Regions from separate parts of the Rahnella sp. GSA61A genome, predicted to be linked through region 1. Evidence: predicted binding sites of a transcription regulator. Region 1 holds the regulator's gene; each other region holds the start of a gene.
The links. The regulator CRP, encoded in region 1, controls carbon source genes, mostly activating them, when cyclic AMP is high. The targets are predictions, from matches to a motif close to ATGTGANNNNNNTCACAT.
Positions count from the first base shown of each region.

Region 2: a site for CRP is predicted at 2,688-2,705, ahead of LC431_RS00920 (PTS glucitol/sorbitol transporter subunit IIC). Genes of this name have one in related genera too.
Region 3: a site for CRP is predicted at 5,842-5,859, ahead of LC431_RS10865 (YjcB family protein). Genes of this name have one in related genera too.
Region 4: a site for CRP is predicted at 1,806-1,823, ahead of ompW (outer membrane protein OmpW). Genes of this name have one in related genera too.

Region 1 is NZ_JAHXYO010000008.1:17,173-25,199, reverse strand. It holds gene LC431_RS12175 (aspartate aminotransferase family protein) at 1-892, shown strand, start outside; gene LC431_RS12170 (YccS/YhfK family putative transporter) at 1,588-3,663, opposite strand; gene crp (cAMP-activated global transcriptional regulator CRP) at 3,725-4,357, opposite strand; gene LC431_RS12160 (OsmC family protein) at 4,720-5,127, shown strand; gene LC431_RS12155 (phosphoribulokinase) at 5,131-6,000, opposite strand; gene allS (HTH-type transcriptional activator AllS) at 6,136-7,050, opposite strand; gene LC431_RS12145 (ureidoglycolate lyase) at 7,265-7,771, shown strand; gene allR (HTH-type transcriptional repressor AllR) at 7,858-8,027, shown strand, end outside.
Region 2 is NZ_JAHXYO010000001.1:195,060-203,086, reverse strand. It holds gene speE (polyamine aminopropyltransferase) at 1-156, opposite strand, end outside; gene LC431_RS00930 (YacC family pilotin-like protein) at 371-718, opposite strand; gene cueO (multicopper oxidase CueO) at 929-2,533, shown strand; gene LC431_RS00920 (PTS glucitol/sorbitol transporter subunit IIC) at 2,792-3,340, shown strand; gene LC431_RS00915 (PTS glucitol/sorbitol transporter subunit IIB) at 3,388-4,377, shown strand; gene srlB (PTS glucitol/sorbitol transporter subunit IIA) at 4,387-4,749, shown strand; gene srlD (sorbitol-6-phosphate dehydrogenase) at 4,772-5,551, shown strand; gene gutM (transcriptional regulator GutM) at 5,638-6,000, shown strand; gene LC431_RS00895 (DNA-binding transcriptional repressor) at 6,080-6,853, shown strand; gene LC431_RS00890 (hypothetical protein) at 6,846-6,998, shown strand; gene LC431_RS00885 (hypothetical protein) at 7,003-7,530, shown strand; gene hpt (hypoxanthine phosphoribosyltransferase) at 7,745-8,027, shown strand, end outside.
Region 3 is NZ_JAHXYO010000007.1:5,686-13,712, reverse strand. It holds gene LC431_RS10880 (crotonase/enoyl-CoA hydratase family protein) at 1-439, shown strand, start outside; gene pdeR (cyclic di-GMP phosphodiesterase) at 469-2,487, opposite strand; gene bglX (beta-glucosidase BglX) at 2,770-5,067, opposite strand; gene LC431_RS10865 (YjcB family protein) at 5,448-5,732, opposite strand; gene malT (HTH-type transcriptional regulator MalT) at 5,985-8,027, opposite strand, start outside.
Region 4 is NZ_JAHXYO010000006.1:1,010-9,036, forward strand. It holds gene LC431_RS09585 (septation protein A) at 1-335, opposite strand, end outside; gene LC431_RS09590 (YciC family protein) at 435-1,190, opposite strand; gene LC431_RS09595 (YkgJ family cysteine cluster protein) at 1,304-1,681, opposite strand; gene ompW (outer membrane protein OmpW) at 1,973-2,605, shown strand; gene LC431_RS09605 (BON domain-containing protein) at 2,676-2,990, opposite strand; gene trpA (tryptophan synthase subunit alpha) at 3,206-4,012, opposite strand; gene trpB (tryptophan synthase subunit beta) at 4,012-5,202, opposite strand; gene trpCF (bifunctional indole-3-glycerol-phosphate synthase TrpC/phosphoribosylanthranilate isomerase TrpF) at 5,247-6,611, opposite strand; partial or broken gene trpD (bifunctional anthranilate synthase glutamate amidotransferase component TrpG/anthranilate phosphoribosyltransferase TrpD) at 6,615-8,027, opposite strand, start outside.

The DNA of each region.
Region 1 (8,027 bases):
AGCCAACGAAGCGGCCTTTAAACTGGCGCGCTATTACGCTTCGCACCGTCACAGCCCGTACAAAAGTAAGATCATCGCTTTCCATAATGCCTTCCACGGTCGCACGCTGTTCACGGTTTCCGTGGGTGGCCAGCCGAAATACTCCGACGGCTTCGGCCCGAAACCCGCTGATATTGTGCACGTGCCGTTCAACGATCTGGATGCCGTAAAAGCGGTGATCGACGACCACACCTGCGCCATTGTTGTCGAGCCTGTGCAAGGGGAGGGCGGTGTCACGCCTGCGACCAAAGCGTTTCTGCAAGGTCTGCGCGAGCTTTGTGACAAACATCAGGCGCTGCTGGTGCTGGATGAAGTACAAAGCGGCATGGGGCGCAGCGGCAAGTTGTTCAGCTACATGCATTACGGCGTGACGCCAGACATCCTGACCACTGCCAAAGCGCTCGGCGGCGGTTTCCCGGTTTCCGCCATGCTGGCAACCGAAGACGTGGCCTCGGTGATGGAACCGGGCAAACACGGCACCACCTACGGCGGTAACCCGCTGGCCTGCGCCGTCGCTGAGGCTGCACTGGATATCATCAATACGCCAGACGTGCTGGCCGGGATCAACGAGCGCCGCGAGAAATTCATCAGCGCGCTGGAGGCCATCAACCAGAAATATCACATCTTCAGCGAGTTCCGCGGCCAGGGTTTGCTGATCGGCGCCGAGCTTTCTGATGCGTATAAAAACCGCGCCGGAGAATTCCATGCCGCCGCGGCAGAATTCGGATTGATGATGCTGGTCGCCGGACCAAACGTGATGCGGTTTGCGCCATCGCTTGTTATCGACTTCGCGGATATTGAAGAAGGGATGGAAAGGTTTGAGAAAGCCGTGGGGAAAGTTTGTGGGGGGTGATCCCCACGCCTCCGTCTTTAAACGCTTGATCGAGACAATTTCGGTTTCTCACTAACATTTATCACATGGCCTCTCGCGCCGAAACCGACCAAGAGGGAAAAGTGCTTTTTCCCTCTTGGATCTCCCTTCGCTTTTTCACTGCGCGCTGTCGCGGGCACGGCGGACATGTTCTGGCGCATTAGTGTGTGGCGCAAAATGTCATCGCTGCGCGATTCCCGAATTTCAGGCTTCGAGCCATAGGTCTCGAACCGTTCATTCGGTGCCATTTTTGAGCACGCCAATCGACATTTCTAAAAGATAAAACCCTTCTGCTTTTGAATTTAGAATCCTGCGGGCGAATCAGAAATCTTGCTGAACGGAGCGGCTTCGAGACCAGTGGCTCGAAGACCGAGAGAAGGAACCGCAACGCGGCAAGATTTCCAGCCTGTCGCTGTGGTTGCTGGAACATAGCCTACGAGCGAAGCGCGCAGTTTAAGACGTGGAGATTCCAAAGAGGGCTCGTCTTAGCCCTCTTTGGTCGGTTTCGGCTCGGTGAGTTAAGCGAACACGGCAATTGAAAAACCGAAACTTTCTCAATCCGTTTAAAAGAACGCCAGTACACGGCATCCGTACTTGAGAAACCGAAATTTTCTCAATTTCAAAAAGCAGTCTGACTGCAAGCCAGTAAAAAGGGGATTTGAAAGGGGTCTCCCCCTTCACGCCCGCCGCGTCAGCCAGATCCCATGATGCGGCCTCTGCTTCCACGCCAGTGACGAGATGGTATGCATCACGCTGAGATGTGAAATTACGCGCCGCAGATGGCGTTCCATTTCGGTCAGTGGCATATCCGGGTGAAGTTCCGGCGCATTAAACAGGTTGTTCTCGCTGCCCGGCCCGTCGTAGAGCAGTCGTTGTTGACAGCTTTGCAGCGCGATTTCGCAGGTCTGTAAATACTCCGTCGCCAGTTTTTCCGGCAGCATGTAATGCTCGCGGGCGAGGATCGTCATCGCGTTGATATGCTCAACCACAAACTGACTGTGCGTCACCCACAAACGCATATCCGCCAGATAATGTGAGTTAAAACCCGGCTCCTGCATCGCCTGATTTAGCGAAGTGAACAGCTTATTGTGCGCCTGATTGACCTGCATACGGGTGTACGCCAGTTTGGCGGTGTCGGGGCTTTCCTCGAGCAGCAGGCGGATAGCGTCCTGATAGATTTCCAGCGCCTGGTGTGCATTCTGGCGCAGCAAACCGCTTTGCCATTGCGGCCACAACCAGATAGTGCCACCAAAGGCCAGCGCGCAGCCGATCAGGGTATCGACCAGTCGTGGTACCAGAAAATGCACGCCGTTCATCGCCAGCAATTGCAGGGTATACACTGCAGTCACCGTCATGCCGACCATCGCCAGTCCGTAGTTTTTGCGCAGAACGGTATAGGACAACAGGGTGATCAGCAGCATGCACAGCAGCGTGGTGCCTTCCGGCAGTTCCAGTTTGAGCAAGCCTGAGGCAATCAGCAATCCGGCCAGCGTACCGAGTGCACGGTGCTGGATCCTCACCCGCGTGGCGTTATAACCGTTCTGGCTGACCAACATGATAGTCAGCAAGATCCAGTAGGGTTTGGGCAAATTGAAGAACAGACCCAGACTGCTGCCAATCGCCAGAATAATGCCCAAACGTGCGGCATTACGCAGTGCCACGGATTTGAAGGAAAGATAGCTTTTCAGCGCGGGCCAGAAGGGCAAACGCGGCTGGGTGTTCATCAGGTCACGTTTGTACAACGGCCGCTGTGTGCGTAACAGACGGGCAATGCGGCTGAAATGGTAATAACAAAACTGACCTACCGGATTGTCCGGGTTGCGCGCGGCGATTTTCTCCAGCGCGGTCAGCTCATTGGCCATCGTAAAGCGCCCGGATAAACGGTGATAAAGAATATCGTCGGCAATCACCCGAAGACGGGTGGAAATCACCTGTGCATTTCGGCGGATAACCGCTTCGGCATGGCTTTCCTCCACCAGTTTCTGCACTTCTTCCGGCTGATGCAGGCTCACTGTAATGTGCTCCTGCAAATCGAGCGCCACCTGAAAACGCTGAAATAGCCGCTTATGGTGATGATGATGTCCGTGCTGGGGCAACATGTGTAATTGCTGATAAAGCAGGGCAATCAGGTCGATAACCTGCTGCTGGCGGGCTAGCAGTGGGGGTAACGCGGTTTCGGGATCGGTGTGTTGCGTCAGCAGGCTGTACTTGGCTTCGAAATAATCCGCGAGTTGCAGATAGAGCTGGCTGAGCGTTTCGCGCATCGGCTGTTCTTCCGAAATACGAAACCACGCCCAGTTAAACAATCCGTACCAGGCTGTGCCAGCGGCGAACAACACCGGGGCCTGCCACATCGGGCGCACGCCCACCATACTCAGCGTGAAGATAGTCGCCACCAGCGCACCGGGCAACAGGCGCGCATGCAGCGGGCTGATTTCACCGGTGACGCCGAGCAGTAACGCCAGCGACAGCATGATCAGCGGCAGCGGTATATGCCAGCTTTCGAGCATCAGTTGCAGCAGAAGGCTGCTCACGGCAAAGAGTGAACCGCCGACGAGCAGGCGTTTGAAAAAGCGTTTATGCGGGGTATCCAGACCGGCGATGTTACAACAGGCCGGGCAGAGGGAAAACAGCAGGCCCATTTGCAAATTGCCAAACAGCCAGCAAATGCCAACAGGTAAGCACAACACCAGCGTCTGGCGCAGCGCGTAGTTCACTTCAGGATGGTAAAACAGTCTTCGCCATAGCGTCATGGGTAAAGCTTAGCCCATAAAAAAGGCGCGACAGTGTTTTGCCGCGCCAATTTTTGAGGGATTAACGTGTGCCGTAAACGACAATCGTTTTACCGTGTGCGGAGATCAGGCTTTGATCTTCCAGCATTTTGAGAATGCGTCCGACTGTTTCACGTGAACAACCGACGATTTGGCCAATTTCCTGGCGGGTAATCTTGATTTGCATCCCGTCCGGATGGGTCATTGCATCAGGCTGTTTAGCCAGATTGAGCAAGGTTTGAGCGATACGACCGGTAACGTCAAGGAAGGCAAGGTTGCCGACTTTCTCTGACGTCACTTGCAGACGGTTGGCCATCTGCGCGGAGAGACGCATCAGAATATCCGGGTTAACCTGAATCAGCTGGCGGAATTTTTTATACGAAATTTCAGCCACTTCACAGGCAGTTTTAGCACGTACCCAGGCACTGCGTTCCTGACCTTCTTCGAAGAGTCCCAGCTCACCGATGAAGTCACCTTGGTTAAGGTAGGACAGTATCATTTCCTTGCCTTCTTCATCTTTAATCAGGACAGCAACTGACCCTTTCACGATGTAGTAAAGCGTTTCGGCTTTTTCACCCTGGTGAATCAGCGTACTTTTAGAAGGATACTTATGTATATGACAGTGAGACAGGAACCATTCAAGAGTCGGGTCTGTTTGTGGCTTGCCGAGAACCATTTGCTATTATCCTCTGTTGTTATCGCTGCCCAAAATCACAGGGCTCAGAGTTCCCTGTACGGCACTTCAAATCCAAAGCGCCCTTTCAGCATATAACTCTCCAGAAATGCTGCAAGCGGATGTCGGAGTGCAACAGCCTGTTTATTGCTGTCATCACCGTGGGTTCTGTACTTAAACCGCAAAAACCGTCACCGCAATTTACTGGAAAGTATGTTTCGGCTTTGTTTGTAGCACAGGTTTGAGATGCTGTCTTCTGTTGTCTCGCTTCAGCATGATGGCGATCGGGTTACGTTGCCAGATTTTAGGTGAAAGGGTACTCTGAGAGCAGATTTCGACAAGTTTATTCACCGGGAGAATAGTTCATGCATGCACGTGTCAAATGGGTTGAAGGACTGACATTTTTAGGTGAGTCTGCATCGGGTCATCAGATTTCAATGGATGGAAACGCGGGTGATAAAGCCCCAAGCCCGATGGAAATGTTACTGATGTCCGCAGGGGGGTGTAGTGCAATCGACGTGGTGTCAATTTTGCAAAAAGGTCGTAATGACGTGCGTGATTGTGAAGTGAAGCTGACCTCACAACGCCGCGAAGAAGCGCCGCGTCTGTTCACTCACATCAATCTGCATTTTATCGTCACCGGTAAGGATCTGACCGATAAGATTGTTGAACGCGCAGTCAGCCTGTCTGCCGAAAAATACTGTTCTGTGTCTCTGATGCTGGGGAAAGCGGCCACAATCACCCACAGCTTTGAAGTGATTGCAGCCGAATAAAGTTTACTCGATCTTCTTGCCTTCCATCAGGCGCTGCACCAGCGGCGCCATGATCAGCTCCATCGCCAGCCCCATTTTGCCGCCCGGCACCACCAGTGTTTTGATGTGCGAGATAAACGACCCTTGCAGCATGGCCAGCAGATACGGGAAATCGATGTCATCCAGTCCCTGAAAATGAATCACCACAAAGCTTTCATCCAGTGACGGAATGGCTTTGGCGGCAAACGGGTTCGAGGTGTCGATGGTGGGTACCCGCTGGAAATTGATGTGTGTGCGGGAAAACTGCGGCGTAATGTAATTGATATAGTCATCCATCGAACGCACGACGGAATCCATCACCGCTTCACGGGAATGCCCGCGCTCGCCGGTATCGCGCACCAGTTTCTGGATCCATTCGAGGTTGACGATAGGCACTACGCCGACCAGCAGGTCGACCTGCGCGGCAACGTCAATTTTGTCCGCCACCACGCCACCGTGTAACCCTTCGTAAAACAAAATATCCGTCGGTTCCGGCAACGCCTGCCACGGCGTAAAGGTACCCGGCACCTGATTGTAGGGAACGGCTTCGTCATAAGTATGCAGATACTTACGTGAACGACCAGTGCCTGTTTTACCGTATTCGATAAAGCTTTTTTCCAGCAAACCAAAGTCATTGGCTTCCGGCCCGAAGTAGCTGATATGACGTCCCAGATCGCGCGCCTTGCGTATTGCCGCATCCATTTCAGGACGGGTGAAATGATGAAAACTGTCGCCTTCCAGTTCCGCCGCACGCAAACCAAGCTGCTGAAATATTTTACGAAATGCCACGCTGGTGGTCGTGGTGCCTGCACCGCTCGAACCGGTCACGGCAATAACAGGATGTTTGGCTGACATAATGCGCTGTTCTCCATAAAGGTGATGCAGGCAGGCGAGACGCGGTCTTTTCTGTGGTCGAAGTTCTGGCGTCAAGGCTGCGCATAATTAAGCCTATTGTTACCATATTTATTCGCGAAGCCAAAGAGGGCATCACTATTCTAAACCCGCCAGCAACGGTTGGATCAGCGGGTCCTTCTGGTGGAACAGAGAAACAATGTCATGCAGCGCCTTGCCTGTGTACTCCTTTTTCCACGCCAGACTGAGCGGGGAAGGGGCGCGCGGATAGCGGATTTGTCGGGCGATCAGCTCGCCGCTGTCGAGATATGGCTGGCACAGATGGCGCGGCAGAAAACCGATACCCATTCCCTTCAGGTGACAGGCCAGTTTAGTCGCCACATCTGCCACGATGATCTGCCGTTGCCCGGTCAGCAACCAGGCTACCCGCTTGTTCAGATGGCGCGAGGTGTCTTCCACATTGATGGCAATGTACTGACGCAACACCGCTTCTTCCAGCATGCCAGTGATGTGCTGCAGCGGATGAAAGGGCGCATGAACAAAAATCCAGTCCACTTCACCCAGCGGCAGCAGATTCACGGCGTTAGAAAGAGATTCGGTGCCGGTGACGCCAATCGCCAGCTGAAAATCTTCGTACAGCAGCGTATCCCATACCCCCATGTAAATCTGTCGTGTGAAAGTGAACTGCGTGAACGGGTAGCGCTGCGTCAGACAGCTTAATAACGCCGCCAGAGTTTCAGGGCAGTACATCAGATTGTTCACCACCACATTCAGCTGGCGCTCAATGCCGTCGTTAATCTGCTGCAGTTCTGCCGGTACACCCTCCAGCCAGGTTAGCCACTGGCGACATCGTTCAAGCAGATGCTGTCCGGCGGGCGTCAGCGACACCGTACGGGTCGTGCGGTTGAGCAATAACGTCCCGGCACTGTCTTCCAGCATCTTAATTCGATAGCTGATGGTCGCGGGCGTTTTATGCAGCATCTCTGCCGCGCGGGAAAAGCTGCCTGTTTGTGCGACGTGCATAAAGGTTTTAATCGACTCCTCATCCAGCATAGGTCACCCGAAGTAATGTTAATGCATTGAATGAAAAAGATTTTATAGATTTAACCGGATGAGAATTGTGGACTTCATCAATTTTATGGAATCTTTTTCCATATTTCGATTGAGCAAGTTGGAAAAAGTTTCTACAGTAATTGCATTGAGGATAAATCCGCCAATCTGGCGGGCTTATCTCACCGGTTTTATTTTAAATGCAGGGATGAATGCCATGGAACTTCCGGTTTACCCGCTGACCCAGGCGGCCTTCGCGGCTTACGGCGATGTGATTGAGACGACAGGTCGCGATTTTTTTCATATCAACGACGGCAAGGTTGAGCGGTACCACGATCTGACCAACGTGGAAATCCTCGGGCAGGATCGCCCGCTGGTCAGCATCAACCGCGCCCAGCCAGCACCGTTGCCCATTGTGGTGACGCAACTCGAAAAACACCCGCTCGGTTCACAGGCGTTTGTGCCGATGCAGGGCGAGCGCTTTATCGTGATTGTTGCGGCAGGGGGCGAGACGCCGGACATCTCCACGCTGAAAGCCTTTATCACCAACGGCCTGCAGGGCGTGAATTATCACCGGAATGTCTGGCACCATCCGCTGTTTGCGTTTGAGACGGTGACGAATTTTCTCACCGTCGATCGTGGCGGCGCAGACAACTGTGATATCAGTCAGTTACCTCAGGGCTATCAGCTTATTTTACCCGTTGCGGCGGGATTAAAGTCGTGACGCTATAAAGCATCTTGCATAAGATACAAGCATCTGAAAACAAGCGAAACGCGGGCGCTCAGCGCCTGATGCTGGAGAAATGTGAGATGGCCGAAGTAAAAAAACGGGGGCGTCCTAGCCAGCCTGGTTCTGGTTCGCAAAAGGGCGCTCAGGCCTTAGAACGCGGCATTGCGGTGTTGAATTATCTGGCGCAGTCCGGCGGCAGTTCTTCTGTCAGCAACATTGCAGAGAATTTGTCGCTGCCCCTTTCCACCAC
Region 2 (8,027 bases), on a different contig from region 1:
CGCCATCACGCGACCCAGCGCCGCGTTCTCGAAAATCACCAGATCCTGATGATCGGTTTTCTCTCGGTATAACTCTTTATCGACGCTGAAGTACTGGCCAAAATGGGCGTGCAGCGTCTCATACCATATTTCTTTGGATGACGAGTTCCGGGACATGTCGTTGTTTCTCCTGATCAATCGCAGCCATAAAAATGGGCGCACATGATAGCTAACTCTGCCTGTCCATGCACGGTTGAATTTCAGACAGGTAAATGTAGATTAAGTGTAGACGAGGCAGGCGTGGTGCGAAAAATCGGGGGACAGGGAGGAAAGCAAACAGGCTCCGGCATCAGAATGACGGAGCTCACGGCTGAAAAACGGCTGACAGGATTCAGTTGGTGTAGGCCAGTAAACTCAGCGAGTCGCGGGCCAGAGACTTACATTTTGTCGGTTTAGGCACGGCGATCCCACTCAGATCACGGTAGCTTTCTTCGCCCATCGACTGCATGTTAAAGCTGTTGTAATTGCTCAGGTCCCAGCGATTTTGCTGGGCGAAAAACACGATAGCCCGTTTGATTTGGGTGTTCGGCAGTTGTTCGTAACCGCAGTTATTTTTCAGATAAACGAAGACTGCCGTCAGATCCGCCAGATCTTCCGCTTCTGATTCACTCAGCGCCTGACTGGCGGAGGAGAAACCGAGCAGCGACAGTAATAACAAACACAGTGTTGTTTTTTTCATGGGTGTGTTCTTGTTCTTGTAGATTGAAAGTCAGAAGGACTTGGCTCACAGGCAGTTAAAAGGACGTTACCATATTTGCACTGAGCGGCACCAAATTTCTTTTACCGCTGAACCGCTTGACCTTCCCCTTAGGGGAAGGAATAGGCTGTCGTACTATTATGGCACGCCTGCGCCATCTGTCTGGTTATCACCCTTCAAAAGGACCGAAAAATGAACCGACGCGATTTCGTGAAGTGGACGACCCTGATGGGCGCCGCCAGTATGCTGCCCGGCTGGAGCCGTTTCGCGCTCGCCGCTGACCGCCCGGCATTGCCCATCCCGGCATTGCTCGAACCGGATATCCGCAGCGCCATTACGCTCACATTACAGCGCGGGCAGAGCCAGTTTCTGCCCGGCGTGAACACTGAAACCTGGGGCGTAAACGGTAATCTTCTCGGCCCCGCGTTGCGTATCCGTCGTGGGAAACCGGTCAGCGTCACCATCAATAACCGGCTGGATGTGGCCAGCACCGTTCACTGGCACGGGCTGGAAATTCCCGGTGACGTGGATGGCGGGCCGCAGGGATTAATCGAACCCGGCCAGAATCGCAAAGTCAGTTTGCAACTTGATCAACCCGCATCGACCTGCTGGTTCCACCCGCATCCGCATCAGACCAGCGGTTATCAGGTGGCGATGGGGCTCGCCGGGCTGGTGCTGATCGAAGATGAAAGCAGTGATCTGTTGCAGATCCCAAAACGCTGGGGCGTGGATGATATTCCGGTCATTTTGCAGGATAAGCGCCTGAACGACGCCGGTAAAATCGATTATCAGATGGACGTCATGACCGCCGCCGTCGGCTGGTTCGGGCAACACATGCTGACCAACGGCGCGGTGTATCCGCAGCACGGAATTTCCCGTGGCTGGGTACGTTTTCGTTTACTCAATGGCTGTAATGCACGTTCGCTGCACATCGCCACCAGCGATCAGCGGCCGATGTATGTCATCGCCAGTGACGGCGGTTTCCTGCCTGAGCCGGTGAAAGTCAGCGATTTGCCGCTGCTGATGGGCGAGCGTTTTGAAGTGCTGATTGATTGCAGCGACGGCAAAGCTTTTGATCTGGTCACGCTGCCGGTGAAGCAAATGGGCATGACGCTGGCACCGTTCGACAAACCGTTGCCGGTGTTACGCATTCAGCCGACGCTGACCCAAAGCGGCAGTTCATTGCCGGACACGCTGGTGCCGCTTCCGGCGCTGGTGTCAGTGGATAATCTGCCGACCCGCTGGCTGCAACTGATGATGGATCCGCAGCTTGATCAGCAGGGTATGGCGGCGCTGATGAAACGTTATGGCCACAAGGCGATGGCCGGCATGAGCATGGATCACGGCGGGGGCGGGATGGCCGCAATGCCGGGTATGTCCGGTTCCGGTCACGACGGTCATGGCGGTATGGCAGGAATGGACATGAGTCAATCGTCCGGTGGTTATGATTTCATGCAGGGCAACAAAATTAACGGCAAAGCCTACGACATGAACCTGCCCGCTTTCGATGTGAAACAAGGCCAGTATGAGAAATGGACCCTTTCGGGCGAAGGCGACATGATGCTGCATCCTTTCCATATCCACGGCACACAGTTCCGTATTCTTTCTGAAAACGGTCAGCCGGTCGCGCCCCATCGTCAGGGCTGGAAGGACATCGTGCGCGTTGAAGGCGCCCGCAGCGAAGTGCTGGTGTGCTTTAATCATCTGGCGGATAAACAACATGCTTACATGGCGCACTGTCATCTGCTGGAACACGAAGACACCGGCATGATGCTCGGCTTTACGGTATCCGCGTGATCCGGTTTACTGCTTTCCTTTCTGTAATTTCTTAAAAATCAGCGGCCGGGGGCGATCCTCCGGCCCGCCTCTTTCCCTTCCCTCCCGTTTCTTTCTTTGCCTGTGCTACTCCTTCGAACATCTATCTTTCAATTTGAAAGATTAAACTTTCAAAATGTGATCAATATATAATTAATATAAATTCAATATGATTATATTTTCAGCGTGGAGTAACAAAACATGAAAGCTTAAACCCACGTATCCCTACAGGAGAAGATGATGATCGATGTAATAACGCACGGTGCCGAGTGGTTTATCGGCCTGTTTCAAAAAGGGGGAGAGGTGTTTGTCGGCATGGTCACCGGCATTCTGCCTCTCTTAATTAGTTTGCTGGTCGTCATGAACGCGCTGATCGTGTTTGTCGGACAGCGGCGGATCGAACGTCTGGCGCAGCGTTGTGCCGGAAATCCGGTTTCACGTTATCTGCTGTTACCGGTGATTGGCACCTTTGTTTTCTGCAATCCGATGACCCTCAGCCTCGGGCGTTTTATGCCTGAAATCTACAAACCCAGCTATTACGCCGCAGGCTCCTACAGCTGCCATTCCATGAACGGACTCTTCCCGCATATTAACCCCGGCGAACTGTTTGTGTATCTCGGCGTTGCCAGCGGACTGACCACGCTGGGATTACCGCTCGGGCCGCTGGCCGTCAGTTATTTCCTGGTCGGTATGGTGACTAACTTCTTCCGCGGCTGGGTAACGGATCTCACCACCCGCATCTTTGAACGCAAGATGGGCATTCAGCTTGATCGTGAGGTTCAGTTGTAATCAGGTTCAATTCTAATCAGGTCAAATTCTAAAAAGCGGAGCAGAAAATGAGCGTTACGATTCGCATTAACCGGGGTGAAGGTGGCTGGGGTGGTCCGTTGCTGATTGAGGCGGTGCCCGGCAAAAAAGTGATGTATATCACGGCGGGCACGCGCCCGGCGATTGTCGACAAGCTGGCAGAACTGACCGGCTGGGAAACGGTAGACGGTTTTAAAGAAGGTGAGCCACCGGCAGAGGAAATCGGTGTGGCGGTAATCGACTGTGGCGGCACGCTGCGCTGCGGCATCTACCCAAAGCGACGCATCCCGACGGTTAATATCCATTCGACCGGTAAATCCGGCCCGCTGGCACAATTTATTACCGAAGACATTTATGTTTCCGGTGTCCGTGAGCATGACATCGTGCTGGAAAGCGCAGAGGCGGCTGAGCCGGTAAGCGCAGCGGCTAAACCCGCACCGGCTGCGGCAGGACGCGACTACGACACCACTAAAAAAATTACCGAACAAAGCGACGGCCTGCTGGCGAAAGTCGGGATGGGGATGGGCTCCGGCGTAGCCGTTTTATTCCAGGCCGGGCGCGACACCATCGACACCGTGCTCAAAACCATCCTGCCATTTATGGCGTTCGTGGCGGCGCTGATCGGCATCATTATGGCCTCCGGGCTGGGTGATCTGGTGGCGCACGGGCTGACGCCGTTGGCGAAAAGCCCCGTCGGGTTGGTGATGCTGGCGCTGATCTGTTCCTTCCCGTTGCTTTCTCCTTTCCTCGGCCCGGGCGCGGTGATCGCGCAGGTTATCGGCGTGCTGGTGGGGGTGCAGATCGGGCTGGGCAATATCCCGCCACATCTGGCGCTGCCTGCACTTTTCGCCATCAACGCTCAGGCGGCGTGCGATTTCATTCCTGTCGGACTTTCGCTCGCCGAAGCCAAACAGGACACCGTGCGCGTCGGCGTGCCTTCGGTGCTGGTCAGCCGTTTTCTGACCGGCGCACCGACGGTACTTATCGCCTGGGCCGCTTCCGCTTTCATTTACCAGTAAGGAGTCACTGTGCAAACCATTTATCAAACCACTATTACGCAAATCGGCGATTTCGCCCGTGAAGCCTTAACCGACCAGATGCTGATCACCTTCCGTGAAGGGGCACCAGCGGATATTCAGGATTATTGCTTCATTCACCAGCCCGGGAAAATGGAAGGGGAATTGCATCGTGGCGCGTATATGGAACTGGCTGATGTGCGTTATCCGGTGACCGCCGTGGGAGAGGTGGCGATGCAAAATCTGCGCGAGCTGGGGCATATCACCCTGCGTTTTGACGGCAGTGCCGAGGCTGAGTTTCCCGGCAGCGTACATGTAAAAGGCACCACGCCCGACGATATTCCGCTGGGCAGCGTATTGAAATTTATCGATTAACTATCAGAGTCAGGAGTCAGTTATGGAACAGGTTGCAGTCGTGATCGGCGGGGGGCAGACGCTGGGCGCATTTCTCTGTCAGGGGCTGGCTGAATCCGGCTATCGCGTGGCGGTGGCGGATTTGAATGAGAAGAATGCCGCATCGGTGGCAGAGCAGATTAACCGGCAGTTTGGCGAGGAAAGGGCGTTCGGATTTGCAGTCGATGCCACCAATGAAGCCAGCGTAGAACAACTGGCGAAAGCGGTGGATCAGACGTTCGGCAGGGTCAGTTTACTGGTATACAGCGCAGGGATGGCGAAGGCATCGCCAATCACGGATTTTGCCCTCAACGACTTTGATCTCTCGTTGCAGGTCAATCTGGTGGGATATTTCCTTTGCGCCCGTGAGTTTTCGCGCCTGATGATCCGCGACCGTATTCCGGGACGCATTATTCAGATCAACTCCAAATCCGGCAAAGTGGGCAGCAAACATAATGCCGGTTACAGCGCGGCCAAATTCGGCGGCGTGGGGCTGACACAGTCTCTGGCGCTGGATCTGGCAGAGTACGGTATTACCGTGCATTCGCTGATGCTGGGCAATTTACTCAAATCGCCGATGTTCCAGTCATTATTACCGCAATACGCCAAAAAACTGGGCATTCAGGCCGATGAAGTCGAGCAGTATTACATCGATAAAGTACCTCTGAAACGCGGGTGCGACTATCAGGATGTGCTGGATATGCTGCTGTTTTATGCCAGCGATAAAGCCTCGTATTGTACCGGTCAGTCGATCAATATCACCGGCGGACAGGTGATGTTCTGATGTGCTCCGCCTCTGTTATGCAGGGGCGGATTACTCTGTCATTAACAACATCATGTTATTAACAACATCATGTTAAGGAGAAAATGATGACCCCGACTGCGGCATTAATATTCTGTGCGGTGCTGGCCTGGGTGGCACAAATCGCGCTCGGCTGGTGGCAGTTACAGCGCTTTAACCGGGCATTCGACAGACTGTGTTTACAGGGAAATGTGGGCGTCGGGCGTTCCGGCGGACGTTTCAAACCGAGAGTGGTACTGGCGCTGGCTTTCGATAAACAAGAAAAAGTCTGTGACGGCTTTTTACTGCGCGGCCTGACGATTTTCGCCCGCCCCCGGCCGGTAACGTCGCTTAATGGCATGAGCCGGGAACAATTGATGACAGGTGTGATCTTCCCGAAAGATCCGAATATTCAAACTGCACTATCATTAGCGATTGAACCGAAATCATGATATTTTCACTTTAAAAGCTATTATCTTTCAAAAAGAATGATGGCTGTGAATTTATCTTAAAATTTGAGCGAAAATCGTGATGAAACCTAAGCAACGGCAGGCGGCGATACTGGAGCATTTACAGCAATTTGGAAAGACGGCGGTGGACGATCTCGCCGCGCATTTCGCCACAACCGGCACCACTATCCGCAAAGATCTCACCCTGCTGGAAGAAGAGGGTGCAGTAATCCGCACTTACGGCGGTGTGGTGCTCAGCCGTGAAGAAGGCGACCAGCCTATCGACCGTAAAACCCACATTAATACCGGAAAAAAATTGCGCATTGCCCGCGCAGCTATTCAGGAAATTCAGGACGGCGACTCGCTGATTTTTGATGCGGGCAGCACCGTGATGCAGATGGTGCCTTTCCTCAGTCAGTTTAATAACATCACCGTCATGACCAACAGCCTGCATATCGTCAATGCGCTGGTGGAACTGGATAATGACCAGACCATCCTGATGCCGGGCGGCACCTATCGCAAAAAATCCTCCTCCTTCCACGGCAGTCTGGCCGAAAGCGCGTTTGATAAATTCAATTTCGACAAACTGTTTATCGGCGCAGATGGCGTCGATCTCGACGGCGGTGTTACCACATTCAACGAAGTTCACGGCGTCAGTCAGGCGATGTGTAAAGCGGCTGAGCGTATTTTCCTGCTGGTGGATTCGTCAAAATTTGGCCGCAAAAGCCCGAATGTGGTGTGCCACTTAGGCAAGGTCGATACGCTGATCACCGACAGCGGGCTTAGCAGCCAATACCGCGATGCCATCGAAAAATTGGGGATCCGCATTATTCTGGTCGGGGAAGACGATGAGTGACGCATTACTGAATTACGCATGTAAAACGCTGGAAATTGAAGAAACCCGCCGGTTACGGACGCGGCCGGATGATAATTTCCGCAGCGTCCGGGAAACGGTGACATATGCTGTCGACATCATTAACCGTATTTTTCAGACCAGATAAACACATGCAAACAATTAATCCGCAGTATTTTTCCTGTAGTACCTCGTGTCTGGGTTATATCGACAGGAGTTTGATTGACTGGAAATCAGCCAGCCCAGGCCAATGGTTTATCGGGGTACTTGATACGTGCAAAAAAATGATTTCACTCGTTCCGGTGAATGTTTTCGATCGTTCAATGGGACATCTAAATGAGCAAACACTTACGAACCAGTCTCAGCAAGGAATGAACCGTTATGCTTCCGGGGCTGCGGGAGAAAAATGGGGGCGCTCAAGCATGCCTGATTTTTTAAAGAGCAGGCCCGCAGGAATGACACATCATATGGCGGTTGCTTTGGAATCAGGTTTTTCTAAAGAAAGTTCATTAGGTTTTGTTCTCATTAAAATCAATAACAATTTTGCTCAGATGAAAACAACGTCGACCTCTTTAAATGGCGATAAGCCTGGTTTTCTTGTTAACCATAGTTTTTCTCGGGCAACGGCCTTTAAAACCTCTGCCTTTTCCCCTACGGGTGCCCAGATGCCTGCTCAATGACGGAATGCACTGGTTATGTATCTGAAAAATGGTGCTTTTGGGATAAAAAATATCGCGGTATCTAATGATTAAGTTTAGCTGACCCGGTTACACAGGAAGCTGACACCAGCGTTACTCATCGGCGGGTTCTTTGATATAATCCTTTCCACTATATGGTCGCTGTTTTTCTGAAAAACAGCGATAAGTATTCTTAAATCAGGTGGTTAGTCTTTATATGAAACATCGTGTTGACGTCATGATTTCCGAAGAGGAAGTCAAAACCCGAATTGCCGAGTTGGGCCGTGAAATCACCGAACACTACCGCGACAGCGGCAGCGAAATGGTGCTGGTTGGATTGCTGCGCGGTTCTTTCATGTTTATGGCTGACCTGTGTCGCGCCGTGGACGTGCCGCACGAAGTGGATTTCATGACTGCCTCCAGTTATGGCAACGGCATGTCTACCACCCGCGACGTTAAGATTCTCAAAGATCTCGACGAAGACATTCGCGGTAAAGATG
Region 3 (8,027 bases), on a different contig from region 1:
CCATTACGTGCTGGCGCAGAACACCGCCCGGATGGGGTTCCCTGAAATCGCATTTAACCTTTTCCCGGGAATGGGCGGTTATTCGCTGGTATCACGCAAAGCGGGGATGAAGCTGGCGGAGGAACTGATTTCCACCGGGGAGTCGCATACCGCCGAATGGTTTGAAAGCCGCGGGCTGGTGGACGTGTTATTCCAGCCGGGGGAAGCATTCACCGCCACGCGAACGTTCATGGATGTTTTGCGACCAAAGCTCAACGGCATCCGGGCGATGATCCGCGCACGTCAGCGTGTGCTGCAATTATCACGTTCAGAACTGATGGATATTACGGAGGATTGGGTGGATGCAGCGTTTACGCTGGAGGAGAAAGACCTGAGTTATATGGAGCGTCTGGTCATGCTGCAAAACCGGCATACGGCGTCATTGCGTAAAACCGGCTAGCAGCAGGCAGAAGCAGCCCGTCACTGGCGCTATTTCTGTTTTGCTTTATGTTTAAAAACATTGGGTGAAGCAATCATTTTTTCCTCAAGCCAGTGCTCCAGTTCATTTGCTGGCATTGGCTTGGCATATAAAAATCCCTGTTTGCTGTCCACACCGATTTCGTCAATCAGCTTCTCTTCTTCCGCCGTTTCCACACCTTCCGCCACCACCGTCAGTTGCAGCGTTTTGGCCACCGCCACAATCGCCCGTACCAGCGCCTGAGACACCGGATTATCATTGATTCCACGAATAAAGCTTTGATCCAGCTTGATGCAGTCGAGGGGGATTCTCGCCAGTTGTGACAGTGAAGAATAACCGGTGCCGAAATCATCCAGATGTACCTGTGCGCCCAGTTTATGCAACTGGTTAATCATGGTGATCGCTGCACCTTCGTCTTCCACCAGGCAACTTTCTGTCAGTTCGAAATCCAGCAGGCAGCCTTTCATGCCGGCATTTTTCATGGCATCCGACAACGTCGTGATGAATGAACTATTGTTAAGCTGTCGTCCGGAGAGGTTTACCGCCACCCGCAAATTCAGCCCTTTTTTCTGCCATTCCGTCGCCTGACGGGTGGCGGTTTCGATCACCCATTTACCGACTGGCGTGATGAGACCGGATTCTTCGGCATAGGGAATAAAGCTCTGAGGTTGGATCAGACCGCGTTCCGGAGAATTCCAGCGCAGCAGTGCCTCCACGCTTTGCACGGTACCGTAAAGCGATACTTTCGGCTGATAGTGTAAGACCAGCTGATCTTTCTCAGACAAGGCTTTGCGTAAATGTGTATCTAACCACATGTATTCAGAGGCTTTCTCATTCATCTCTGGTGAGAAAACACAGTGTACATTTTTGCCCTTTTCCTTGGCTGCATACATGGCAGTATCGGCGTTTTGCAACAGTATATCGCCGTCGGTACCGTGTTCCGGGCAAATCGCGATACCTGCTGAACAGCCGGTATACACTTCAATCAGCCCGATGCGGAATGGCAAACTGAGCCTGCGCAAAACGCGCTGACTCAGCGCTTCCAGCGCTTTTATTTCAGCATGCGTGCTGAGAATAATGAATTCATCCCCGCCGAGCCGCGCCAGTTTATCGTTGGGCGACAGGCAATCCTGAATGGCATCAGACACCGCGCGCAGCAGGTGATCACCAAACATATGTCCGTAGGCGTCGTTAACTTTTTTGAAGTTATCCAGATCCAGATAAATCAGCCCGACGTTGTTTTCACCACGCTCGATAAGTGCTCGGGCAAGGGACTCCTGCAAGGCATTACGGTTAGCGAAACCGGTGACCAGATCAGTATTTGCCAGCACGCGCAAACGCTCCTGCGCCTTGCGTTCGTCAGTGATGTCAGAGCCGGAGCAAATCAGATATTTTTGCTGTTTGCCGCTGCCGCTGTGGACGAATTTATTGCGAAACAGGAACAGGCGCTGGCCTTTGACGGTGTTGATCCAGCGTTCCACTTCATAAGATTGCTGATGCTGGAAAAAACCATTGATATTCTGACGTGAGGCCAGGCCTTCTTCCATCGACATAAAAAGGTCATAGGCGCTGCGTCCGATAACATCTTCTTCGCGCAGGCCGGTATATTCCTCGCTCAGACGGTTAAAACGATGGATTTTGCCTTCCTGATCGATAATCACGATCACGGAGTTGGCTTCAGAAACCACCTGCTCAGCAAAGGTCAGACCGACTTCAAGGTCATGGGCGACAGACTCAGTGTCCTGATAGGCGGATGCCGTACCGGCCCAGGCTTTACTGTCGATTTTTCGCCCGACAAGATACAAACGCGCAGGGGATCCGAATAGCGTGATATCCAGGGTAAAACTCGAGGTGATCCCGGTGAGTTGCCTTATTTTCCCTGCCTGCCACTGCGTCAGAGAGATAGCAATATTGACGACGCCTTTCTCTGCGGATAACTCCAGGGCATTGCTGTCTGAACCCAGTCGCCAATATGGGCGTGGTGTACCAAAGTGCAGGTACAGGAGGGAAGCATCTTGAGAGTCGACCATGAATGTTTCTCCGCAAAGAACGCTATACGCCGCCAGTGTGGCGACGGGCGACAGTCAGCACAGACGGAGCTTACTCTGTTCAGCACATTCGCCACGTTCCGTAAAAAAACGGACAGGGGCGGAATGGCGTAACACATTGAATTTAAGGTTAGCCACTGCCAGTTATATATCCAGTTACCGGACAGAAATTACTGCTCAGAACAGGCGGTCTCCGTTACCGGAATACCGCCTGAGAGAGAAGGTTTTTGATTCTCTTCCGGGCCTGATGTCAGGCCCGGAAAGTTATTTCAGCAGGAAACTGGTTTGTTTCACATCCTGAGAATCTAACCCCACGAATACATTGAACTTTCCAGGCTCTGAAGCCCATTTCAATTTATCGTTGTAGAAGCGTAAATCTTTTTCGGTGATCGTAAAGGTAACAACTTTCTCTTCGCCTGGCTGCAGGTTGATTTTCTCAAAATTCTTCAACTCTTTAACCGGACGACTGATCGATGCCGTGACATCCTGCAGGTACATCTGGACGATCGTCGCACCGCTGACTTTGCCGGTGTTTTTCACCGTCACGCTGGCGGTGAGCGGGTGTCCGGCATCCATCGTGGTGGATGACAAACTCACGTCAGACACACCGAAGCTGGTGTAGCTCAGGCCATAACCGAACGGGAACAGCGGGCCGTTGGTGATATCAAAATAACGGGTGGTGTATTTATCTGGATGCTGAGGATTAAACGGACGGCCGGTATTGAGCACGCTATTGTACAAAGGAATTTGCCCGACTGAGCGTGGGAAGGTCATCGGCAGTTTGCCTGATGGATTGTAGTCTCCAAACAGAACGTCGGCAATCGCATGTCCGCCTTCGGTGCCACTGAACCAGGTTTCCAGCATGGCATCAGAAATTTCGTTTTCCCACGACAGGGTCAGCGGACGGCCATTCATTAACACGACAACCAGCGGTTTACCGGTGGCTTTCAATGCCTTGAGCAGGTCACGCTGGCTTTGCGGAATGTTAATTTCGGAACGGCTGGACGCTTCGTGCGCCATGCCTTGTGCTTCGCCGACTACGGCGACCACAACGTCAGCTTTTTCTGCTGTTTTCACCGCTTCGTCGATCATATCCTGCGGTTTGCGTGGATCGTTGATCACCTGTTTCTCGTAAGAGTTCAGGAAATCGACCAGAGCCTGATCGTTGGTGACGTTGGCACCGCGGGCATAGAGGATAGTGCCTTTATCACCGAGCACATCTTTCATCCCCTGCAACACAGTGACTGCCTGCGCTGCCTTACCGGCTGCCGACCAACTGCCCATCACATCACGCTTGCTGTCAGCCAGCGCGCCAACGACGGCAATCGTACCTTTTTTGTTTAACGGTAACGTTTGATTGTTATTTTTCAACAGCACCAGCGAGGTCCGTGCCACTTCGCGCGCCTCCTGGCGATGCAGACGGCTTTCGGCGTTGGTGTCAGCCGGATCGCTCGACTGCGGGCCTAAATGACGATATTCATCAACAAACAGCCCCATATCCCATTTCGCGGCCAGAACATCGCGAACGGCGCGGTCAATGTCTTTCTGGCTCACCATGCCGTCGGCAAGTAACCCTTTCAGGTACTTACCGTACATATTGTCAGCCATGTCCATATCGACACCGGCTTTCAGCGCCATCGCGGCCGCCTGACGATCGTCTTCGGCTACGCCATGTTTGACCAGCCCGCCAATGGCGCCGTGGTCGCTGACAGTCAGGCCCTTGAACTGCCAGTCATCGCGCAGAATATCTTTCAGCAGCCAGGTATTCGAGGTGGCAGGAATACCGTTAACGCTGTTCAGTGCCACCATCACACCGCCGGCACCCGCATCGACTGCCGCTTTATAAGGTGGCATGTAATCGTTGAACATGCGGGTCAGGCTCATGTCCACAGTGTTGTATTCGCGGCCGCCTTCGACAGCACCGTACAACGCATAGTGTTTGACGTTTGCCATGACGGCGTCAGGGGCAGACGGATCTTTGCCCTGATAACCGGTAACCATTTCATGCGCGAGGCGCGAGGTCAGATAGGTATCTTCGCCGAAACCTTCAGAAACACGGCCCCAGCGCGGATCACGGGTGATATCGACCATCGGTGAGAACGTCATGTTCAGGCCATCGGCTGCCGTTTCCTGGGCTGAAATACGTGCGCTGGTCGCCACCGCCTGCATATCCCAGCTCGCCGCCAGACCGAGGCTGATAGGGAAAATCGTGCGCTGCCCATGCACCACGTCATAGGCATAAAACGGAGGAATTTTCAGGCGGCTGTACTGCACCTGATCCTGCATACGGCGGATATCGGGCTTAGTTACCGTGTTAAACACGCCACCGACTTTACCGGCGCGGATGTCAGCCATGATGGCTTCTTTTTGGTACTCAGGCCCCACAGTGACCAGATTCAGCTGACCGATTTTTTCATCAAGGGTCATTTTTTTCATCAAATCGGCAATGAACGCGTTGCGCTCTTTCACCTGATCCTGAGGAATGCCCGTTGTTTCAACGGCGAGAGAAGAAGCAGAACTTACCAGTAACACTAACGCGCCAAGCATGTGATGCGTATTCATCGGAATTCCTTCAACCATAAGCAGGGGAGCCAAATCAGAGAAAATTCAGCAGCCTGAAGCAAACAAAGCAATGATCATTCTAAGAAAAGTATAGAGTGAGAATCTAATACGTCCCTTCAACTATTAGCAATGAATAGTTTAGACGCCAGCACAATATCTTTTTACCTTTCGGTACATCCCGCAATTTACAGGTAATCAGAATGATAGATACAAAAAGACATTCGATGCGTCACGCAAATTTTTATATTTAGGATTACATGACATCCGGCTGAACAAATAATCATCAGAAGTAACACGGGGGGAAAGCGCGGGATAACAAAAAGGGCAGAACATGCGGTTCTGCCCTTTAATAATCTGGAATATCCGCTAAGGAAATCGGATTAATAGTAGTAAGACATATCGGTCGGGGTTTTGCTCATGACATCAAAGAAAACGTCTTTGGTGTTTGCCCAGAATTGCGCGACGGCAACGGCTTTGTAGCTCATGCCCATCAGGCTCATGACAAAGAAACAGGTCACGGTGAGGCCGATACCACTGCAAACGAATGCCATGGTATTGCGGCTGGACTGGCGACAAACAATATTAAGCTGACTGGTGCAGAACATCAAAAAAGCGCTCAGCAATTCCCAGCGCATCATTAAAATCCCGGCAGTTAATGTACCCATCTATAAAATCCTTACTTACTACAGCCACTTGCACGAAGCCAAAATCAGCCGGAAGGCTGCTACGACGGGCGGGCAATGGGCTTTACAGAAGAAATGGTGAATTACAATTATGTGACGACGGTCACATTATATCACCGGATTTTATTTTTGAGTAAAAAATGTTCGCTAATAAAAAATAGGCATAACACATCAACTTATTTTGACGATGTGTTATGAAAAGTGGAGAAATCGTGATGTATTTTGAAGAGATAATTACGCGCCGTAACCCATCACTTGTAACAGGTGCTGAGCCTGCTGCACCGCTTCCTGCCGGTGCGCAACCCCCAGCTTCTGATACAGATTACGGATATGGGTTTTGATGGTCGTTGATGCAACGTCCAGCTCACCGGCAATCTGGTCATTACTGTAGCCGGAGTAAATCAGCCCCAGAACCTGCCACTCGCGCTGCGTCAGCGGACTGGTACGGATCAGTTCCGGCACTTGCGGATGGGTCAGCAGTTTGTTCACAAAGCCTTCGTCGAAATGCGCAAACTTGTGACGGTGATGCTGGTTAATTTCGCGCAAAATCTGCTGGGCGCGGCGCTGTTCCAGTTCCGGTAGCAGATTAAGCTGGATCAACTGGCGCAGTTGTTGCGCCATCATTTCCCCTTCGATGACGAAATGACTGACAAAACCGGTACGGTTCGCCAGCGCCAGCGCTTCGATCAATGCTTTTTGGGCGTCACTTTTGCGCCCGGTTTGCCAGTAAAGTAAGTTACTCAGCAGCAAATTGCGGTTCAGATCGCTGGTCAGGCGCAACTGCCGGGCATTCTGATTCAGTTCATCGAGCACCACTTCAGCTTCATCAAACTGTTCCAGCAAAATCTGTACGCGGGCAATATTTCGCCACTGGCCTTGCTGGAAATGGTTATCTGCCATGTCCGGTTTACGCGCCTGTTGCAGCCACTGGCGTGCAGCGTTTTTATCGCCAATCATCTGCCAGTAAATCACCCGCGGCTTATCGGTATTGGTCAGCCAGTCAATGTGATACTGACCGGTTTTCAGCAACGCTTCACAGCGCTGTAAATGGTGATGGGCGTTGTCGAGCTGACCGCGTGCCAGCGAACATTTCGCCAGCATTGCCAGGCATTGCAACTGCTGTTGTGGCTGGAAATTGCTCAGCACATTAAGCCCTTCACGCGCAGCTTCTTCTGCATCATCGAGCCGCGACCATGACCACAGCAGCTGGGAACGTAAACGCAATAAAAATTCGTGCATCGGCAACTGTTCAAGATGCTGTTCGCGCACCAGTTCAAAAGCGCGATCCTGCATCTCAAACGCGGCCTGCAAAAAACCCTGAGCAATCAGAATTTCACTCTGTTGCAGCAGCGCCCATAAGGCGTAGTGATAGGCTTCATAACGGCGGGCGATTTGCTCGGTCTGCTGCATCAGCGGCAGTGCGCGGGTGAGATCCCCTTTGCAGTGCTGGATTTCACCGGTCACGGACGTGGCCACAATGCGGCTGTAATAGCTTTCATAAGGCAGATAGCGCAGCGCCTCAGTGGCCAGTTTTTCCGCCTCATCCTGACGTCCGTCGTTGATAGCTACCTGTGCCCGCAGGGCATCAAACTCGGCCGCCAGTGCCTGTTCCATCACAATATTATGCTGTTTCATTTCGCTTTCAGCGCGGGCCAGCAACACCTCGACTTCAGCATAACGGTGCTGACTTTGTGCGAGCCATGCCTGCAACAACACCAGTTTAGGATTCTGAATCAGCCGGTCATAGGGCAGAGCGGCAAGACATTCTTCCAGCAACGCCAGCTCGCTTTGATTAAACAGGGCCCAGGCATGTTGCAGCAGAATATCGCGCAGCAGATTGGTGTCTTCGGCACCCAGCGCATGATGAATGGCTTCGGCCGGAAAACCTTGTGCCAGCCAGCCTTCGGCGGCAGCGCGGTGAATGGCAGGCAGCTCAGATGCCAGTTCCCACTGACAACGCTGACGCAGGAATGTGGCAAACAGCGGGTGGAAGTTAAACCATTCGCCGCTGTCATCCATACGGTTGATGAATAATCCCTGACGTTCCAGTTCTTCCAGCCGTTGCTGACCATTTTCGCTGCCGGTCAGGCGCACAATCAGCGCATCGTTCATTGAGCGCAACAGCGAGCAGCGCAGGAGAAAATCACGCGTCGGGGCATCAACGCGATCCAGCACTTCATCCACCAGATATTCAGAAAGATGGCTGGCATTCAGCCCGGCCAGTTTGCGTGCGGACTGCTGCGTCGAATGCTGTGAAGGGTGAGAAGACTGCCGCGC
Region 4 (8,027 bases), on a different contig from region 1:
GGCAATGTCAGCTCTTTACCCAACATACGCTGGATTAACGGCTTTTTCAGAACCAGCTGGCTGATCAGTAATGCACCGGAGAACAGCATATAAATAACTGTCACTTTCCATTTAATGAATTCGTCATTATGGAAAACCAGTGTCAGGGTGCCGAAAACAGCGACCATCGCGAAGGTGATTAACGTCATCTTCTCGATTTTGCGATACAGAATCCAGGTAATCACTAACGCTAACGCGGTGGCCGCAATTAACGCGCCTGATGCGACAAAAATATCGTAAAGCTTATAAACCACAAAAAAGACAATCAGGGGAAGAAAATCGAGGAGCTGCTTCATACTTCATTCCATGTTTTATGTATGGGATGACTATACCGGAATCATTTCGCGGACAAAAGAAAAGGGCGCCGGAGCGCCCCTGAAAAAGTTATGTCTATATTATGCATGTAATTTCATGTAAAGACGGAACAGATAAATCAGCATAAAGGCGCTGATCAGGTTGCTCACTGCGCCGAGGATCACTGCACCAATCATCGGATTCAGCGCACTCAGTACGCCAACAAACAGCATCAGCACCACCTGCGCCACAATCCACAGCATCACGGCCGGGGCGACCAGACGCACATTGCTGAAGGCCAGGCGGGTGCTCAGGCGCATTGCTTTGAACACGCCGGCATTCTCTTTACAGGAAATAACCGGTGACATTGACCAGGCAATCGCAATCAGGAATGCCGGAACAAACAGCAGCGCCAGACCGATACGGAACATGATGCTGTAAATAAACAGCAAAATGGCCAGACGTGGCAACACCGGCAATGACGCACTCAAAATTTGCGTAATACTGGCGCGAACGCCCTGAGAAATCAGTTGGATCAACGTCAGAACGCCGCCGACCAGAATAACGTTTCCGGCGAGCGTTGACAGCAGAGCGGCCAGGCTGTAACGGAAAATCGCGCTTTGCTGCTCCGGAGTAATCTGCTGCTCAATATATCCCATCATATCGCCGACGCTCATGCCGGTCATGTTACTCATCAGTTGCCCGATGGCCTCGACCTGCTCAGATGAAGGACTTAAAACCCAGCTTAATATGACGGTGATTAATGCGGCCAGAACCGAGAGCGCCAAAACGCTACTCATCTGATTACGCATAAAATTATAACTGTCACGGTACAACGTACTGGCCGTGATAGACATGGACGCTCCTTGGCAAAAAGCAAAAATCAATAAGGCGGGGATTGTACCCTTTAAATACCCTCCGCCGATAGTTTTGCGCTGATTTCCTGTCAGACCCGTCGATCAATCTCTGCTTAAACGCAACTGAGGTGGCTGAGATCAATCGTCGGTAAATTTACATCCAGAGGGGGCAGGCCATACTTCGCACGGGCACGATCGCAGGCGGCATTGCCGATGCCATTCAACCCTGACTGATCGAATTCGCGGCACGGTGTCGGACGGTTGAGATAAACAGAACAGGAAACCGCATGTCCCACTTCACCCTCCAGGGCAACACAGCGCGGCGTTTTACTGTTCGTGCCTTGCATGCAACTCAGAAAAGGGGTGACTTGCTCTGTCAGTGCCTGCGGAACACAGCCGCCAGCCTCTTCAGATTCAGCCCAATAAAATGAAACGCGGAAATAAGCGCAGCATGCGCCACAGGTCATACAAGGATTGTTAATTTCGCCCATCTTGGAAGTTACCGACTCCTTACGGCACCAAACCAAAACTAACTATGAGTATGCAAATTACGCAGCACCATTTTTTTTAGCAACTGAAATATCACCTGTTAACAAAACAACAAAATCTCCTCATTTTTGATGCAGATCAATTCCTTTGTTTTTATAGATTTAGATCGCTTTGCGGAAGATGCATTTTCTTACTTTTTGTTTTAAAGATGTGATCCCGCATTGATCAAACCATACCAAAGAGTAGGTATCATTCGCGCGGTTGATAACTAATCCACACAAAGGGAAGGGACAATGAAAGCAGCATATTGGGCATTAGTGGCAGCAGCGGCATTTCCGGCAGTCTCGAGCGCACATCAGGCAGGGGATGTGATTTTTCGCGTAGGGACAGCCACAGTTCGTCCGACAGAAGGCTCGGACAACGTGCTGGGTCTGGGTTCATTTAATATCAATAACAACACGCAGATGGGATTAACCCTCGGTTACATGTTCACTGACAATATCGGGATGGAGTTGCTGGCAGCCACACCGTTCCAGCACAAAGTCGGTCTGCAAAGTACCGGGACTATCGCAGAAGTGAAACAATTACCGCCGTCTCTGATGGCGCAGTATTACTTTGGTGACCGTCAGGACAAATTGCGTCCGTACCTCGGAGTAGGTATCAACTACACCACATTTTATGACGCGGATTTCAACCAGACCGGGCGTGATGCCGGGCTGTCTGATTTAAGCGTCAAAGATTCCTGGGGTGTGGCAACGCAGGCTGGTCTGGATTACAACCTGGACGATAACTGGTTAATTAACATGTCTGTCTGGTGGATGGATATTGATACGGAAGTCAAATTCAAAGCTGGTGGTGAGCAGCAAAACATCAACACCCGGATCGACCCATGGGTCTTTATGTTTGGCGCCGGCTATCGTTTCTGATTTCCGGAAAGACGGTCCAAAAAAGAGGCGCTTCGGCGCCTCTTAGATTTTCAGTTTGCTACATTCCTGATTATTTCAGTCGCATATCATTCTCAATTGAACGCACACCGGCTACGCCGCGAGTCACTTCAACTGCACGGTTTGCATCTGCTGTTGACGTCACAAAACCACTCAACTGTACGCGGCCTTTAAAGGTCTCGACACTGATCTCAGTGGATTTAATGCTCTTATCTGCCAGCAGGGCAGATTTTACTTTTGTGGTGACGACGGTGTCATCGATGTAACCACCGGTTCCTTCTGATTTTTTGGTCGGCGCACAAGCGGCAACCGCCAGGACCACAACCGCTGCCATGCAGAATGCGGACAATGTTTTGAATAGCTTCATAAAATAACTCTCCATGATTTGTTATAAAACCAAAAGAAACAACATGTTAACTGAGCAGATGATATCTCTCTCATACAGTATCATTGATCTGCAGAGTAATTTTAGTTTGGATTATTGAAATGGGTAATACAAATTAAGCGGGGTAAAAAAAAGTAAGAAATTAAAAGAAACAGAACCTTAGTCACTGTATGACTGAGGTTCTGTCTGAGAGAGGGTTAAGCGCGGGTCGCGGCCTTCATTTCACTGACAAAGCGGGAAAGCTGAGCCAGCATTTCAGAAGGCTGATGCTGATTGTTTTCGATGATACGCACCGTCGCTGAACCGGAAATAGCACCGGCTGCGCCTGCGGCCAGCGTTTCTTTCACCTGTGACGGTTCGGAAATACCAAAGCCCTGCAAGGGTGGCGCGGCATTGTATTCACGTAACTTATCAACCAAGTGATTCAGCGGCGTCAGCGCGCGTTTTTCAGTGCCTGTCACGCCTGCACGTGACAGCAAGTAAGTGTATCCGCGGCCATGAGACGAAATCTCACGCAGCAAATCGTCAGAGGCATTTGGCGGACAGATGAAGATAGGAGCGATGCCGTGGCGTAACGCGGCCGCACGGAATGGCGCAGATTCTTCAAACGGCACATCGGCAACCAGCACCGAATCGACGCCCACTTCAGCGCAACGCTGATAGAAGGTTTCAATACCATTGTGGAACACCAGGTTGGCATACATCAGCAGGCCAATCGGAATATCCGGATGCTTTTCGCGAATACGGGCCAGCATGTTGAAGCATTGCGTTGGCGTCACACCCGCAGCAAAAGCACGCAGATTTGCATTCTGAATGGTCGGGCCATCGGCCAGAGGATCGGAGAACGGTACACCCAGTTCCAGTGCGTCGGCACCGGCTTCGATCAGCGTATCGATGATTGACAGTGACAGCTCAACGCCCGGATCGCCCAGCGTGACGAAAGGAACAAATGCGCCTTCTTTTTTGCTTTCCAGACGCTTGAATAATTGCTGATAACGTTCCATTAAATCTCTCCCCGGGCAGTCAGGATGTCGTGTACGGTGAAAATGTCTTTGTCGCCGCGGCCGGACAGGTTCACCACCAGAATCTGTTCTTTTTCTGGTGTTTCCTTGATCAGTTTCAGCGCGTAAGCCAGCGCATGAGAGGATTCCAGTGCAGGAATAATCCCTTCATGGCGGGACAATTCTTTAAAGGCATCCAGCGCTTCATCATCGGTAATCGACACATATTCTGCACGACCAATACTGTTGAGGAACGCGTGTTGCGGGCCGACGGACGGGAAATCCAGACCGGCTGAAATCGAGTAGGATTCTTCAATCTGACCTTCAGACGTCTGCATCATCGGTGCTTTCATGCCGAAGTAAATGCCGACGTGACCGTGTTTGAGCGGCGCGCCGTGTTGTCCGGTTTCAATGCCCAGACCACCCGGTTCAACGCCAATCAGCTTCACGCTGGTGTCGTCGATGAAATCCGCAAACATACCGATCGCATTGGAGCCGCCGCCGACGCAGGCAATCACCGCATTCGGCAGGCAGCCTTCGCGTTCCTGCATCTGCGCTTTGGTTTCTTCGCCGATCATACGCTGGAATTCACGCACGATGGTCGGATACGGATGCGGGCCTGCTGCCGTGCCCAGCATGTAGTGGGCTTTTTCATAGCTGCCGGACCAGTCACGCAGCGCCTCATTACAGGCATCTTTCAGCGTGGAAGAACCGCTATGTACCGGAATCACTTCAGCCCCCATCAGACGCATACGGAACACGTTTGGCGACTGACGCTCAATGTCTTTTGCGCCCATATAAATGCGGCATTTCAGGCCGAGCAGCGCACAGGCCAGTGCCGATGCCACGCCGTGCTGACCCGCGCCGGTTTCGGCGATGATTTCAGTTTTGCCCATGCGTTTGGCCAGTAATGCCTGACCCAACACCTGGTTAGTTTTGTGCGCGCCGCCGTGCAGCAAATCTTCACGCTTAAGGTACAGCTTGGTTTTGGTGCCTGCGGTCAGGTTTTTACACAGTGTCAGCGCGGTCGGGCGGCCTGCGTAGTTTTTCAGTAAATCAATGAATTCGGCCTGAAACTCAGGGTCGCGCTGTGCGCTGACAAAAGCTTCTTCCAGCTGAGCCAGCGCAGGCATCAGAATTTGCGGGACATACTGGCCGCCAAATTCGCCAAAGTAGGGATTAAGTAAAGTCATGTTATCGCGTCCTGTCTGTCAATTTTTGCGTCATTGCGTGCGGCTTAATACGCCCGCAATGTCTGGAATACGGCATTAATTTTCCCGGCATCTTTGATGCCCGGCTCGCTTTCAACACCGGAGTTGAAATCCAGGCCTGCGCAACCGAGTTGTGCGGCTTCGACGCAGTTATCTGCGCTCAGTCCACCGGCGAGCAAGGTATTGCTCAAATCCTGACCGGCCAGTTTGCTCCAGTCGAACCGGTGACCCGTGCCCCCTTTGCCGTTGTCCAGGACGTAACGATCCACGTGATTCAGGTCGCGCGCTGGCAATGTTTCTTTGACGCTCAGCGCTTTCCAGATCTGAACCGTTTGCGGCAAGGCTGTGCGCAGGGCATCGATATAAACCTGATCTTCGTCGCCATGAAGCTGCACGGCGGCCAGGTTTAATGTCTGAGCCGTCTGGGCCACTGTGGTGATTTCTTCATCGCGGAACACGCCGACATACTTCAGCGGTGCGCCGTTCTGCACTTCTTTCGCCTGCGTCTGTGTCACGAAACGCGGTGAGGCTTCAACAAAAATCAGCCCGCCATAAATAGCACCAGCTTCGTGCGCGGCTTTGGCATCCTGAGCGCGGGTCAGGCCACAGACCTTGTTTTCACCGAGCAGCACGCGACGAACGGCACTGCTCAGGTCTTGTTCCGACATCAGCGCACTGCCGATCAGGAAGCCATTGGCGAAGCGGCTCAGTTCACGGATTTGTCCGTAAGTATTAATACCTGATTCACTGATGACCGTGACGCCATGCGGTACGCGCGGTGCCAGCTCACGGGTGCGGTTCAGGTCGATAGACAAATCGCGCAAATCGCGGTTATTGATACCGACGACTTTGGCTTTCAGTTTAACGGCGCGATCCAGTTCTTCTTCATTACTGGCCTCCGTCAGCACCCCCATGTTAAGGCTGTGAGCAACCGCGGCGAGCTGAACGTACTGATCGTCATCGAGCACTGACAGCATCAGCAAAATCGCATCAGCCTGATAGAAACGGGCCAGATGGATCTGATACGGGTCGATAATAAAATCTTTGCACAGCACAGGCTGTGTGACGGTTTTGCTCACCAGCGGCAGAAAATCAAAACTGCCCTGGAAGTATTTTTCGTCCGTTAATACTGAAATGGCGGAAGCATGGTCTTTATAAACACTGGCGATTTCTACCGGATCGAAGTTTTCGCGGATCTTGCCTTTCGACGGAGACGCTTGTTTGCACTCCAGAATAAAGGCGGTTCTTGCCCCTTGCAGGGCATGGTAGAAACTGCGCTGGCTCTGAGTTATGTCGTTCTGAAAGCTGGCCAGCGGTTGCTGATCTTTACGTGCCGCGACCCAAATTTCTTTATCGCGAACAATTTTGTGGAGCACGGTTTCCTGCTGCATCACTTATCCTCTTGCTGCCAATGCCACCACGCGCTGGTAGGGTTCACCGCTGCGCATGACGTCCAAAGCCTGTTGTGCATTTTGCTTTAAATCTTCCTGACCGAACAGACGCAGTAACATCGCTACATTAACGGCCACCGCGGCTTCATGGGCCGGATCTCCTTTACCTTGTAATAAGCGTGCCAGAATGTCACGGTTTTCTTCCGGCTCGCCACCCAGCAGGGATTCTATCGGATAATTATCCATACCGAAGTCCTGTGGCGTCAGTTCGTAAGTGGTTATTTGACCGTCTTTCAGCTCCGCAACCTGCGTTGCCGCGTGGATCGCCACTTCATCCATGCCGCCGCCGTGAACCACCGCAGCACGCTCATAACCCAGTGCCCGCAATGTTTCTGCAATCGGCTGCACCAGTTCGGGGCTGTACACGCCAATCAGTGCCAGCGGCGGACGTGCCGGGTTGATCAGCGGCCCGAGCACGTTAAACAGCGTGCGGGTTTTCAGCGATTTACGCACCGGCATCGCATGGCGGAAACCGGTGTGGTATTGCGGCGCGAACAGGAAACACACACCCAGATCATCCAGCGCGGCCCGGGATTCTTCCGCAGGCATATCCAGACGGATGCCAAAAGCAGCCAGTAAATCCGATGAGCCCGAACGGCTGGACACGCTGCGGTTGCCGTGTTTTGCCACCCGTGCCCCACACGCTGCCGCTACAAAGGCGCTGGCGGTGGAAATATTGATGCTGTTGGTGCCGTCGCCGCCGGTGCCGACAATGTCCGCAAACGGATAGTCAGGACGCGGGAACGGCTCGGCGTGTGCCAGCAATGCTTTGGCGGCGCCGGCGATTTCAGCCGGTTGCTCACCGCGCACTTTCATGCTGATTAATGCACCGGCCAGTTGCGCCGGTTCCAGTTCGCCATTCACGATGGCGGTAAATAGCTGCTGGCTTTCTTCCTGCGTCATTGTCTGAGCGCGGAACAGATTGTCGAGAATGCCGGGAATAGTTTGCGTTTGCATGACAGTTCTCCTTACGCCAAAGCCCAGGCCAGTGTCTGCTCAAGCAGACGGGCGCCCTGTGAAGTTAAAATGGATTCCGGATGGAACTGGAAACCGCAGACGCGATCTTCTTCGTGACGTACTGCCATCACCATATCGCCGTAGCGGGCGTTGACGGTCAGTCCCTCAGGGATCTGGCTGCCGACCAGCGAGTGATAACGCGCCACCGGCAGTGGATTGTTCATACCGGCGAACATCGCTTCGTTGTCATGCGTAATAGAAGAGGCTTTGCCGTGCAGGATTTCACCGGCCTGGCCGACGAAACCGCCGTAGGTTTCCACAATTGCCTGATGACCGAGACAGATACCGATAATCGGCAACTGACCGCGCAGACGTTTGAGCAGCTCAGGCATGCAACCG